2 regions of the Herbaspirillum sp. GW821-FHT09A12 genome follow, and region 2 is predicted to be linked to the other one. Evidence: predicted binding sites of a transcription regulator. Region 2 holds the regulator's gene; the other holds the start of a gene.
What was found. Region 2 encodes LexA, which represses DNA repair genes until DNA is damaged. Its sites were predicted from a motif close to ACTGTATNNNNATACAGT; they were not measured.
Positions count from the first base shown of each region.

Region 1: AC07N6_RS23675 (PA0069 family radical SAM protein) is a predicted target of LexA. The motif match lies at 4,236-4,253, and genes of this name have one in related genera.

Region 1 is NZ_JBWKPR010000019.1:46,126-52,169, reverse strand. It holds gene trxB (thioredoxin-disulfide reductase) at 1-337, shown strand, start outside; gene AC07N6_RS23690 (I78 family peptidase inhibitor) at 441-749, shown strand; gene AC07N6_RS23685 (Smr/MutS family protein) at 806-1,465, shown strand; gene AC07N6_RS23680 (leucine-rich repeat-containing protein kinase family protein) at 1,462-2,808, opposite strand; gene AC07N6_RS23675 (PA0069 family radical SAM protein) at 2,945-4,219, opposite strand; gene AC07N6_RS23670 (sigma-54-dependent Fis family transcriptional regulator) at 4,438-6,044, shown strand, end outside.
Region 2 is NZ_JBWKPR010000002.1:966,047-972,090, forward strand. It holds gene rplI (50S ribosomal protein L9) at 1-104, opposite strand, end outside; gene rpsR (30S ribosomal protein S18) at 131-415, opposite strand; gene priB (primosomal replication protein N) at 458-751, opposite strand; gene rpsF (30S ribosomal protein S6) at 776-1,141, opposite strand; gene lexA (transcriptional repressor LexA) at 1,461-2,117, shown strand; gene AC07N6_RS09460 (tetratricopeptide repeat protein) at 2,382-4,277, shown strand; gene AC07N6_RS09465 (flagellin N-terminal helical domain-containing protein) at 4,737-5,825, shown strand; gene AC07N6_RS09470 (flagellar protein FlaG) at 5,904-6,044, shown strand, end outside.

The DNA.
Region 1 (6,044 bases), on a different contig from region 2:
TACGCTGGATGAAGTGGTCGGCGACGACAGCGGCGTGACCGGCATCCGGATCAAGTCGACCCAGGACGGCGCCATCACCGATATCCCGGTGCACGGCCTGTTCATCGCCATCGGCCACAAGCCCAACACCAGCATCTTCGACGGCCAGCTGGAGATGCATAACGGCTACCTCAAGACCCGCACCGGCACCGAAGGCTTTGCCACCGCCACCAGCGTCGAAGGCGTATTCGCCGCCGGCGACGTGCAAGACCATGTCTACCGCCAGGCCATCACCAGCGCCGGCACCGGCTGCATGGCGGCGCTCGATGCCCAGCGTTATCTCGAAGGGTTGGAATAAACTTTCGCTATCGCGTGAACTAGCGGCGCGGCTGCCCATCCAAAAGCCGGTGGAAGACAAGTGCTTCCACCGGCTTTGTTTTTTATCAACAGAAAGGAAAAACATGACCTTTCCCCGCGCCGCCCGGCTTTCCCCGCTTGCCTTGGCCGCCTTGCTGGCTGCCTGCAGCGCCTCCCAGGAGCCCAAACCGCATGACACCGGCGGCAGTGCCGGCTGCGATGCCGCCAAGGTCGACTATCTGATCGGCCAGAATATCAGCGGCTATATCGAGCGCAAGGCCATGCAAGAGTCGGGCGCATCCGATGTCCGTATCCTGCGTCCTGGCGACGCCGCCACCATGGACTTCAACCCCGCTCGCCTCAACATCCACACCGACCCCGGCAAGGTCATCATCAAGCTGGCCTGCGGCTGAACCACGGCCGGCGTTCTGATAAAGTAGCCCACTGGGAAGTTTGACCGGGCTGCATCATGGCGACAATCAAGGATTTTTCCGCACTCAAGGGACTGCGCAAGCAATTGCAGGCAGAAGAGCAGGCGCGCGCCGAAGCGCAGGCCGAACGCCTGCGCAACGAGGCCAAACTCAGGGAAGACACCGATATCTTCCGCAACAGCATCGGCCAGGTGGCGCCGCTGCGCGCCAAGGCGGCCGACAAGGCGCACCATCTGCCGGAGCTGCCGCCGCCCATTCCACGCCAGCATCTGGCCGACGAGCAGGCCGCGCTGCTGGAGTCGCTGTCCGACGAATTCACCGTCGATACCCTGATGGACAGCGATGAAAACCTCAGCTTCGCCCGTCCCGGCATCGGCCCCGACGTACTCAGCAAGCTGCGGCGCGGCAACTGGGTGATCCAGGCCCAGCTCGACCTGCATGGCTATCGGCGCGACCAGGCGCGCGAGGCCCTGGGCGAATTCCTGCGCCAGTCCAGGAAACGCGGCCTGCGCTGCGTGCGCGTGATCCACGGCAAGGGCCTGGGTTCGGTCAACAAGGAACCGGTGTTGAAGCACAAGGTGCGCAACTGGCTGGCGCAAAAGGATGAAGTGATGGCCTTCTGCCAGGCGCGCGCGGCAGAAGGCGGCGCCGGCGCGCTGGTGGTGCTGCTCAAGTCCAGCGAGCGCGTCTCCGGCTAAGCCGCGCAGCTGGAGCGCTCGAGTGAGGCCATCGACGCCGCCAGTTCCCGTGCGATGCCGTCGAAATCCGGCCGGTCGCCAGGCGCTTCAGAGCGGCATCGGTCGCGCAAGCGGCCCAGCCGCTCAATGGCGGGTTCCAGGCCGGGCAGCGCGCAACGCTGCAGCAATTCTTCCAGCAGACAACCGAAAGCGCTTGCCTCCATCGCCTGCAAGGCCGCCGCATAAGGAGCGGCCGGGTCGCACAAGGATGCGGCGCCGAAGTCGCCCAGCAATGCGCTGCCCGGCGCCCGATGCAAAATGTTGTGCGCATACAGGTCGCCGTGCACCACGCCGCGGCGGTGCAGATGGGCCACCGCGGCGGCCACATCGCGGGCGACCCCCAAGGCATGGCGCCACGCAAAGACGGTCTCCTCGGCGTACACATCGCGCGTGCACGATACGAGGCTGGGCGGGCCGGCAAGATTGACGAAGCTGGGCGCAATCAATGGCATCACCAGACCGTGGACGCTGTCCGGATGCCCTCGCAACCTCCCCAGCACCGGAATCAGCCCCTGATGATCGCCGGCCGCGATGGCCGCAGCCATCTCACGCCGGGGCAAACCATCGCTGGTCACCTCTCCCTTGAACAGTTTCACGGCAACCGCGCGCGCCTCGCTCCCGGTGCGCCAACGCGCCTCATGGATCACGCCGGAAGCCCCTTCGCCCAGCTTGCGCAGCAATTCAAGATCGCGCCACTCAACCGGCGGCACCTGGGCGGCGTCATCCACGGCTGCCTCAAACCCTGCGCAAAATGGATTGCCGGCCACGGCAAGCCAGCTCAATCGCGGCAATGCCGCCAGCACCTCAGGAAACGTCTCGAACCGGTTGACCGCCAGGCGCAGCAGCTCAAGGCGGCGGCAGTTCGCCATCTCCGATGGCAGGGAACGCAGGCGATTGCCCGCCAGCATCAACTTCTGCAGCCGTGTGCAACGGCCGATTTCAGGAGGCAAGGCTTCGATGCGATTGTCGGTCAGCACCAGCCAGCGCAACGCCGCGGGCAACGCCGCTCCCGGCACGCGGCCGATGCGGTTGGCCTTGAAACCGATCATCTCCAGGCGCGCGCAGCGGCCCAGCACGGCGGGCAGTTCGGCAAACGCATTGTCGGAGCAAAAGATGATGCGCAGCTGATGCAAGCGCGGCAAGTCGTCCGGCAAGGCACTGAGTTGGTTGCCGCTGAGGTCGAGGATCTCAAGCGTATCGGCGAGATTGAAAATCTCGCGCGGAAATTCGCGCAGCCCGCAAGACAGCGAAAGCCGTTTGATGCCGGCCAGCGCACCGCTGCGTAATTGTTCAAGGGTATGCATACCGCCTGCCCGCCAAAAGAAAGCGCGCAGTGTATCAGGGACGGCGAACATCCCGGAACCCGGGCGATACGGGTTCTTGGAACGCATGTCATCAACAGGTCAATAAGCCAATAGACCAATAGACGTGAGATGCGCCCTAGAACAGATCCATCTGCCCCGAACCTGTACTGGCCTGCTGCCGCGCCGTCGGCGTCACCAGCGGCCGCCGGAACTGGCTGGCGTCGAGCGTGGCGAAGGCGCGGTTACGGTGGGTCAAGCCCAGCCGCCGGCTGGCTTTCTCGAAACGTTGCTGCAGCAGGTCGGCCCAGGCGCCGACGCCGCGCATGCGGGTGGCGAAATCGGCGTCATAGTCCTTGCCGCCGCGCATGTCTTGGATACGGTTCATCACGCGCGCGGCGCGCTCCGGGAAGTGCGCCTGCAACCACTGCCGGAACAAGGGGCTCACTTCCCACGGCAGGCGCAGCACGATGTAGCCGGCCTGCCCGGCGCCGGCCTCGATGGCGGCTTCCATCACGCGCTCAAGGTCCGGCTCGGTGATGAACGGGATCACCGGCGCGATCGAGACGCTGACCGGAATGCCGGCCGCGGCCAGTGTCCTGATCACCCGCAGGCGCCGCATGGGGCTGGCCGCCCGCGGCTCCAGCGTGCGCGCGATGGCAGGATCCAGCGTGGTGATGGTGACGGCGGCGATGGCCTGGCGTTTGGCCGCCATCGCCGCCAGCAAGTCGATGTCGCGCTCGATCAGCGAAGACTTGGTGATCAGCGCCACCGGATTGCCGCAGTCGTGCAGTACCTGCAGCACCCGCCGCGTCAGTTGCAGTTCGCGCTCGATCGGCTGGTAGGCATCGGTATTGATGCCGACCGTGATGGTGTCGGGCACGTAGGATGGCCGCGCCAGTTCGCGCAGCAACAGCTCGGGCGCGTTGGTCTTGGCAAACAGGCGGCTTTCGAAGTCCAGCCCCGGCGACAGGCCGAGATAGCTGTGCGACGGCCGCGCGAAGCAATAGATGCAGCCGTGTTCGCAGCCGCGATAGGGGTTCAGCGACAGGCTGAACGGCAAATCGGGCGAGCTGTTGCGGCTGAGGATGGACTTCGCCGTCTCTTCGGTGACGATGGTTTTCAGGGGCGCAGGTTCGTCCGCGTCGTCCGCGTCGTCCATATCGTCCGCCCCTTCCCGCTCCCTTGCCAGCGTCATCGCCTGCCAGCCGTCGTCGAACGCTTCCCGGCTGACCGATTCGTAGCGTCCGCGCAGATTGGTCACGGCGCCACGGCCCTTGCGCGCAATCTGGCTGGGGTGGATATAAGACTCCGGCGTCAACGTCGGATCGTCGTCGGCAAGCGCTTGGGGCTGCTCGGGGAACGGCGCGGCGATGCCTTCTGGAAACTTGGGAAACCTGGAGGATTTGGACATGATGGAGGCACGAAATACTGTGTTTATATACAGTATATTGCACCCTGCCATCCCGGCCTGCAAACCCTGTTTCAATTTTCCCTTGCCGGCCGGCCATATCGCCGCCGCAAGGGGGAGGCAAGCGCGAATTAATCGGTTATGCTTGGCCCACCTCGCTTCCCAATCCATAAGAAATCGAACAGGGAGGATCAGGACCTCGGGTCCCAAAGGAGACAACGATGCAACACCAGGCAAACCGGCCGGATACCGGCGCGTCCCTGCTGAGCAATGCCCCTGTGCTGCAGCCTGTGGCCGACAATCAATTGCTCGACCTGCAAACCATCGAGCGTTCGCACCAGCGCAGTTCTGCCTATGGCATCACCCGCCAGCAACGGCCCGACCTGGATACGCTCTCGCGCCCCGACCTGGCGCTGACGCTGGAGTCCAACCATGCGCTGTTCGGCCATGCGCGGCCGGTGATGGAAACGCTCTACGACCAGATCCGCAATACCCACAGCATGGTGATCCTCTCGGACGCCAGCGGCACCATCCTCCATACGCTGGGCGACAGCGACTTCCTGGCCAAGGCCGACCGCGTGGCGCTGGGCGCCGGCGGACGCTGGTCGGAACAGTTGCGCGGCACCAATGCCATCGGCACCGCCCTGTTCGAACAAAAACCGACCACCGTGCATGCGCAGGAGCATTACCTCGACGCCAACCGCTTCCTGACCTGCTCGGCCGCGCCCATCTTCGACCACCAGGGCAAGGTGCTGGGCGTACTGGACGTCTCCGGCGAATGCGGCAGCTTCCACAAGCACACCATGGCTCTGGTGCGCATGTCGGCGCAGATGATCGAAAACCACCTGCTGGCCGGCAGCTTCCCCGATTGCATCACCCTGCATTTCCACAGCCGGCCGGAATTCGTCGGCACGCTGGTCGAAGGCATCGCCAGCTTCACCCCGGGCGGGCGCTTCCTGGCGGCCAACCGCAGCGCGCTGTTCCAGCTCGGGTTGCCGCTGGGGGCGTTGCAATCGCATACCTTCAGCTCGCTGTTCGGCGTGCCGGTGTCGATGCTCTCCGAGCACTACCGCAAGGCCATGCCGGGATTGATGGAGCTGTATCTGCACAGCGGCATCCAGATCCATGCGCGCGCCGAGATGCGGCTGCAGGAACAGCATTTCCAGAACACGCGCGATGCGGTCGCCGAGCCGGCCCGGCCGCCGCTCCAACCGATAACGCGGTCCGCGCCGGAACCCGGCTTGCAGGCGCTCGACACCGGCGACGCGCAGATGCGCACCGTCATCGACAAGCTGCGCAAGGTGATCGGCCGCGACATCCCCATCCTCATCACCGGCCAGACCGGCACCGGCAAGGAATGGCTGGCCCAGGCCATCCACAAGGAGGCGCATGCGGCGCATGCGCCCTTCGTCGCGGTCAATTGTTCGGCCATCCCCGAGCACCTGATCGAGGCCGAGCTGTTCGGCTACGACGACGGCGCCTTCACCGGCGCGCGGCGCAAAGGGGCCGTGGGCAAGATCGCGCAGGCACATGGCGGCACGCTGTTCCTGGATGAGATCGGCGACATGCCGCTGGCGCTGCAGGCACGCCTGCTGCGCGTGCTGCAGGAACGCGCGGTGATGCCGCTGGGCAGCAACCGCCTGATTCCGGTGGCGTTCGCGCTGGTCTGCGCCACCAACCGCCCCTTGCGCGACATGGCTGCCAGCCATGCCTTCCGCCAAGACCTGTACTACCGCATCAACGGCTTGCAGGTACGGCTGCCGGCCTTGCATGAGCGCAGCGACCTGGCGCAGCTCATCGACCATATCCTCGAGCGCGAATCCGGAGG
Region 2 (6,044 bases):
TTGCGTTGCGGGATCAGGAAGTTGCGCGCGAAACCGTCCTTGACGCGCACGACATCGCCCAGACCACCGAGATTAACGATTTTTTCCAACAGAATGACTTGCATGTTTTTCTCCTATTTCTCGGCGGCGATTATGCGTTGTGCAGATCGGTGTACGGCAGCAGGGCCAGGTAACGAGCACGCTTGATCGCGGTGTCGACCTGACGCTGGTAGTGGGCCTTGGTGCCGGTCAGGCGTGCCGGCATGATCTTGCCGTTTTCCTGAACGAAGTCCTTCAGGGTGTCCACGTCCTTGTAATCGACCTGTTCAACGCCAGCGGCGGTGAAACGGCAAAATTTCTTGCGCTTGAACAGCGGGTTTTGCTGTTGGCGCTTGTTTTTCAGTTTGCTTTTATCGAACTTTTTACCGAATGCCATGGTTTGGCTCCTGTATCTAAATTGGGTAATGTCTGTGTCGGATCAACCGACGGGATCAAAATCAACGATGTGAAACACGACGCTCTTGCTGTTGCGATTCCTGCGGGCCAGAAAACCGGTGAATTGGAACATGGCTCCCAGCGTCGCCTTGTTGAGTCGACCGGAGATTTCCCCGACGGCCATGGCCGCAATGTCGAACTCCACCAGGCGCTTGATCCCCGCTTCCATCTGCTCCGACTGGTGCTGCAACCTGGCAGTCACAATCGGGATACCGGCCGGCGTATAACGCAACACATCACGTTCGGCCAGGCTGGCGATGACTTGAAGCTGGTTCACTCTCCGCTACGAATCGCCGCGCAATCAGGCGGCCGGTGCTTCGGTGCGGCTCTTGGCTGCGTCTTCCTTTTGCACTGCCTTCAGGATCGGGGAAGGACCGGTTTCGGCCTTCTTCATCTTGACGGTCAGGTGGCGCAGGACGGCATCGTTGAACTTGAAGCCGGTTTCGATTTCGGCCAGCGTTTCGCTGTCGACTTCGATGTTCAGGCAGACGTAGTGCGCCTTGGCCAGTTTCTGGATCTGGTAGGCCAGTTGACGACGGCCCCAATCTTCGACACGGTGCACCTGGCCGCCGCGAGTGGTGACGATGCCCTTGTAACGCTCGATCATCGCAGGCACTTGCTCGCTTTGGTCCGGGTGGACGATAAATACGATTTCATAATGACGCATGTAGACTCCTTTTGGACTATTGACAAAACGCCCACCCCGGCGTCAAGACGAGTGTGGGAAGAGGAAAGCCGGCAATCATACAAGATATCCGGCCAAACAGCAATCCTGGCGAGCTTGTGCGAGGCCTGGCGGCGACAGTTCGGCCCACCGCATCCGGCGACGGGGAATCGCCCCTCTGCCTCGCTTCTATTTATATATGGATGGAGGATGGGCAATATCCGTTGCGCCGCCGCATGTTGCCGTTGACACAAAGATGGCAACTGTATAAAAATACAGACTGTTCATACAAACAGCCTTCCTTTACAGAAAGGCACTCCACATGCTCAAGCTCACCGCGCGCCAGGAACAGATCCTCAACCTGATCAAGAACGCCATTGAAAACACCGGCTTCCCCCCGACGCGCGCCGAGATTGCCTCGGAACTGGGCTTTCGCTCCGCCAATGCGGCCGAAGAGCATTTGCAGGCGCTGGCCCGCAAGGGCGCCATTGAAATCTCCCCTGGCACCTCCCGCGGCATCCGGCTGCGGGAGCCAGGGATCGCTGCCGGCCTGCCAGGCAACCGCCAGATGGCGCTGCCCCACCCGGCCCTGATGCAATTGAGCCTGCCGCTGGTCGGCCGCGTCGCGGCCGGCTCGCCCATCCTCGCGCAAGAGCATGTGGAAAAAACCTACCAGGTAGATCCCGCCCTGTTTTCGGGCAAACCCGACTACCTGCTGAAGGTGCGCGGCATGTCCATGCGCGACGCCGGCATCCTCGACGGCGACCTGCTGGCGGTCAAAAAGACCGAGCAGGCGCGCAACGGCCAGATTGTCGTTGCCCGCCTGGCGGACGACGTCACCGTCAAGCGCTACCAGAAATCCGGCACCACCATTACGCTGCTGCCGGAAAATCCGGACTTCCAACCCATCGTCATCCACCAGGATGAGCAAGACTTCGCCCTCGAAGGGCTCGCAGTAGGGTTGCTGCGTAGCTGGTAAGCCATTCATCCCCGCTGCCCGCCCATCGCCATCGCTTCGTTTTGCGTGCCGCATCAGCTCGGCAAAACGAAGCTTGAGTCTGAGCAAAAACGCCCTGTTTCGCTTTCTGTTCGCACTTTCATCCAGCCGCGTAGCCACATATCATGCCTAGCTGTCGCATTCCCCCTTCGTCTTCGCGAACGGTACTGATCCATCTAGCAAGGAAATTTGATGTCTACGCGCAAGGGCAAATCAAAAGCCTCCCCACCACCATCGAAATATCAGTTGCAAGATCTGCTTGACGTTCGCGCCAGCCTTGATCTGCTTGAAGCGCGCAAGCTTGCCGAAGCCCGGCAACAGTGCGATGCGGTGCTCAAGCGCGCCCCCAATCTGATCTTTGCCCACAATGCCCGTGGCTTGATTGCCGTACAGGAATACGATTACGCGCTGGGCGAAAAATGGCTGAGAAAGGCCATGGAGGGCGATCCAGGCAACGCGGAATACGCCACCAGCCTGGCAAATTGCGTCCTCAGGCAGGAGCGCGTCGATGAGGCGATCAAGCTGTTCGAACGCGCCATCGCCTGCGACCATGACAATCGCGAGGCCCGCATCGGCCTGGCCAACGCCCTGCATGAAAAGAACGACCCCGAGGCGACAATCGCCTATTTTGAAGATGCAGTCGCGCGCGAGCCCGGCGCGCCGGGCCCGCTGAGCCACCTGGGACGGGCCCTGATTGACGCCAAGCGCTTGAACGAAGCAGTATCGACGATCATGAAGTCGCTCGAGCTGCAGATCAGCTTCGCCCCCGCGCATACCGCACTGGGTGAAGCCTTCTATGCCATGAACATGTACAAGGAAGCCGTTGAGTCGCACAAGACCTCCTTGCTGCTGGACTCCACGGACACCTATGCGCATTACAAGATCGCGGATGCCTACCTGAAGCTCGACGAGGTCGACAAGGCGCATGAACATTACCGGCGCGTCATCGAACTGATACCCAACGATGCCAACAGTTATGCCAAATTGGCCGTCAGCCTTGCAAACACACAGGATCGCGTCGACGAGGCGCTGGCCTTGTTCAACAAGGCGCTCACACTCGATCCGAGCCACGCCCTGACTTACAACAACATCGGCGCCATCATGCATGACCATGGCCGCCGCGAAGAAGCCATCCCGTATTTCAGGAAGGCGCTGGAACTCAAGCCGAATTACTCGACCGCCATGCACAACCTGGCACTGAGCCAGCTCTTGCAAGGCAACCTGAAAGAAGGCTGGGCCAACCATGAAAGCCGCCTGGTCACGCGCGAACGGGCCGACGTCTATCGCGTGGTGCACAAGCTGTTCAAGATCATCCCCAAATGGGATGGCCTCGCCCCGCTCAAGGGCAAGCGCATCTTCTTGATGCACGAACAAGGCTTTGGCGACAGCATCCAGTTCCTGCGGTATGCCAAGCTGGTCCAGGAACTGGGGGCAGAGGTCGCCGTACACGTCAAGAATCCCCTGTATCGCCTGTTCCAGAGCTATTCGCCGGACATCATGCTGGTGCGCGAGAGCGACCCGATCCCCCGCTGCGATTACGCCTACATGCTGATGAGCCTGCCCCATGCATTAGGCACCGATACCATCGACGACATCCCCGTCCTGCCCTCCTATTTGTCGGCCGAAGCGAGCAGCAAGGCCATCTGGCAAGACAAGATCGAAAAACTGTCCAAACCGGGAAATCTGCGCGTCGGTTTTGTCTGGGGCGGCAACCCGGAGCACGGCAACGACCGCCGCCGTTCCATCCCGCTGACCCAGCTGCTGCCCCTGTTCAATCTTCCGGGCATCGACTATTTTTCGTTGCAAAAAGGCAAACCCACGGCGGACTTGAACAACCTGCCACCCGGACTCCCTGTATTCAATCTGGGCGACGACTGCGCGGATTTTGCCGATACGGCGGCCGCCATCGCCAATCTCGACGTCGTCATCAGTGTCGACACATCGGTCGTGCACCTGGCCGGCGCCCTCGGCGGCCCCACTTGGGTGATGCTGCCGCATACGCCTGACTGGCGCTGGCTGCTCGAGCGCGACGACTGCGTGTGGTACCCGAACACCCGACTCTTCCGCCAGCCGGATGAAGGCAACTGGGAGGCGGTCATTGCCAACATGGCAACCAAACTCACCGCCATGCGCAATCGCTAAAGAACCCTTGGCGCGCAAAACGAGAGCCGGATCGATATTTTTTGCGCGTCGCCCCGCCTTGAAAAAGGGGACATCAGACCCTGCATTGATTCATGCCAGGGTGTTTTCAGGGTGTTCGAAAAAACACCCTGAAAACACCCTAAAAATGCAAATCTGGAAACAAAAGGGCATTCGCCCTCCCCTTGACGCAGATTTTTTGCCATCCCATCTTCCCGCTGTGCAATTAAACCTAAAGTTTTGGACGGAGACGCCGAAAAGGGATTTGCTTGGTTACTTTTTAAGCACGCAGTTTTAGTTCGGAAAGCCCTGAAAAGATTTTTTGCGAATAGCCCTAAACTTTTTCCAAGGCTGCCCGATAACGCATACAACAGAGGTTGAAACGCCTGGGACTCATGGGTAGAAGACCAAAGTTAAGCACTGAAACTCGGATCATCGGTCTCAAATCTTAGGAGAATTAGCATGGCATCAATCATCAACACCAATATTCCGTCGCTCAATACGCAACGCAATCTGAGTGCGTCGCAGGCGTCGCTGAATACCTCGATCCAACGTCTGTCCTCCGGCCTGCGCGTCAACAGCGCCAAGGACGATGCCGCCGGCCTGGCAATTGCCGACCGCATGAACGCCCAGGTCAAGGGCCTGGCAGTGGCTCAACGTAACGCCAACGACGGTATCTCGATGGCCCAGACCGCTGAAGGCGCTCTGTCCACCGTGACCGACAACCTGCAACGTATGCGTGAACTGGCCGTGCAAGCAGCCAACGGCACCAACGGCGCCCAGGACCGCAAGACCCTGAACGACGAATACACGCAACTGTCGCAAGAAGTCTTCCGCGTGCTGAACGGCACCTCCTTCAACGGCCAGAACCTGTTCACCGGCGTCGGCCAAGGCGCTTCGGCCGGTATCGGCTCCGATTCCAACAGCGTTTCGTCTTCGCTGACCCTGTCGTTCCAAGTCGGCGCCAACGTCGTTGACAACAAGCTGAACGACCAGATCACCATCACCCTGGATGACCTGTCGAACAACGGCACCATCGCCAGCGTGATCGGCACCAGCGCCAAGGGCCTGATCGGCCTGGGCGACACCAGCGGCGTGAGCACCGCCCAAGCTACCTATACCTCGGCCAAGGCTGCCCTGGACAACCTGTTCGCCACCGGCTCGACCCTGACCGCTGACGCACTGGCCTCTTCGGCTGTGACCCTGCAAGCTTCCATCGACAGCGCCAAGCTGAGCCTGGATGCCGCAGTTGCCGCTCCGAGCGCGCAAAGCGATGCGCAAAACGCGATCAAGAACCTGGACAAGGCGATCAACCTGGTTTCGTCCAAGCGTGCGGAATTCGGTGCGGTGCAGAACCGTTTCACCGCGGTTATCAATAACTTGCAAGTGTCGAGCGAGAACATCACCGCGTCGCGCAGCCGTATCATGGATACCGACTATGCGGCCGAAACGTCGAACTTGAGCCGCGCGCAGATTCTGCAACAAGCCGGTACCGCAATGCTGTCGCAAGCGAACTCCTCGCCACAGTCGGTTCTCTCGCTGTTGAAATAAGCCTGAGAGCTAGGTAGGATGGCGTGCGGAGGATAGATAATATTCTCCGCACGTTCCTTTAAGGAAGGGAGTAACACCATGTCGATCGCCCCACTTAATATAACAACTGCAGGCGACTCGGGTACCGCATACGCGCTGCCGCAGACTGCCGCCAAGCCAGATCCAGTGGTATCTACCGTAGCTCCGGCCGCGGCCCCGGAAGCCCGCCGCGCAGCTGAA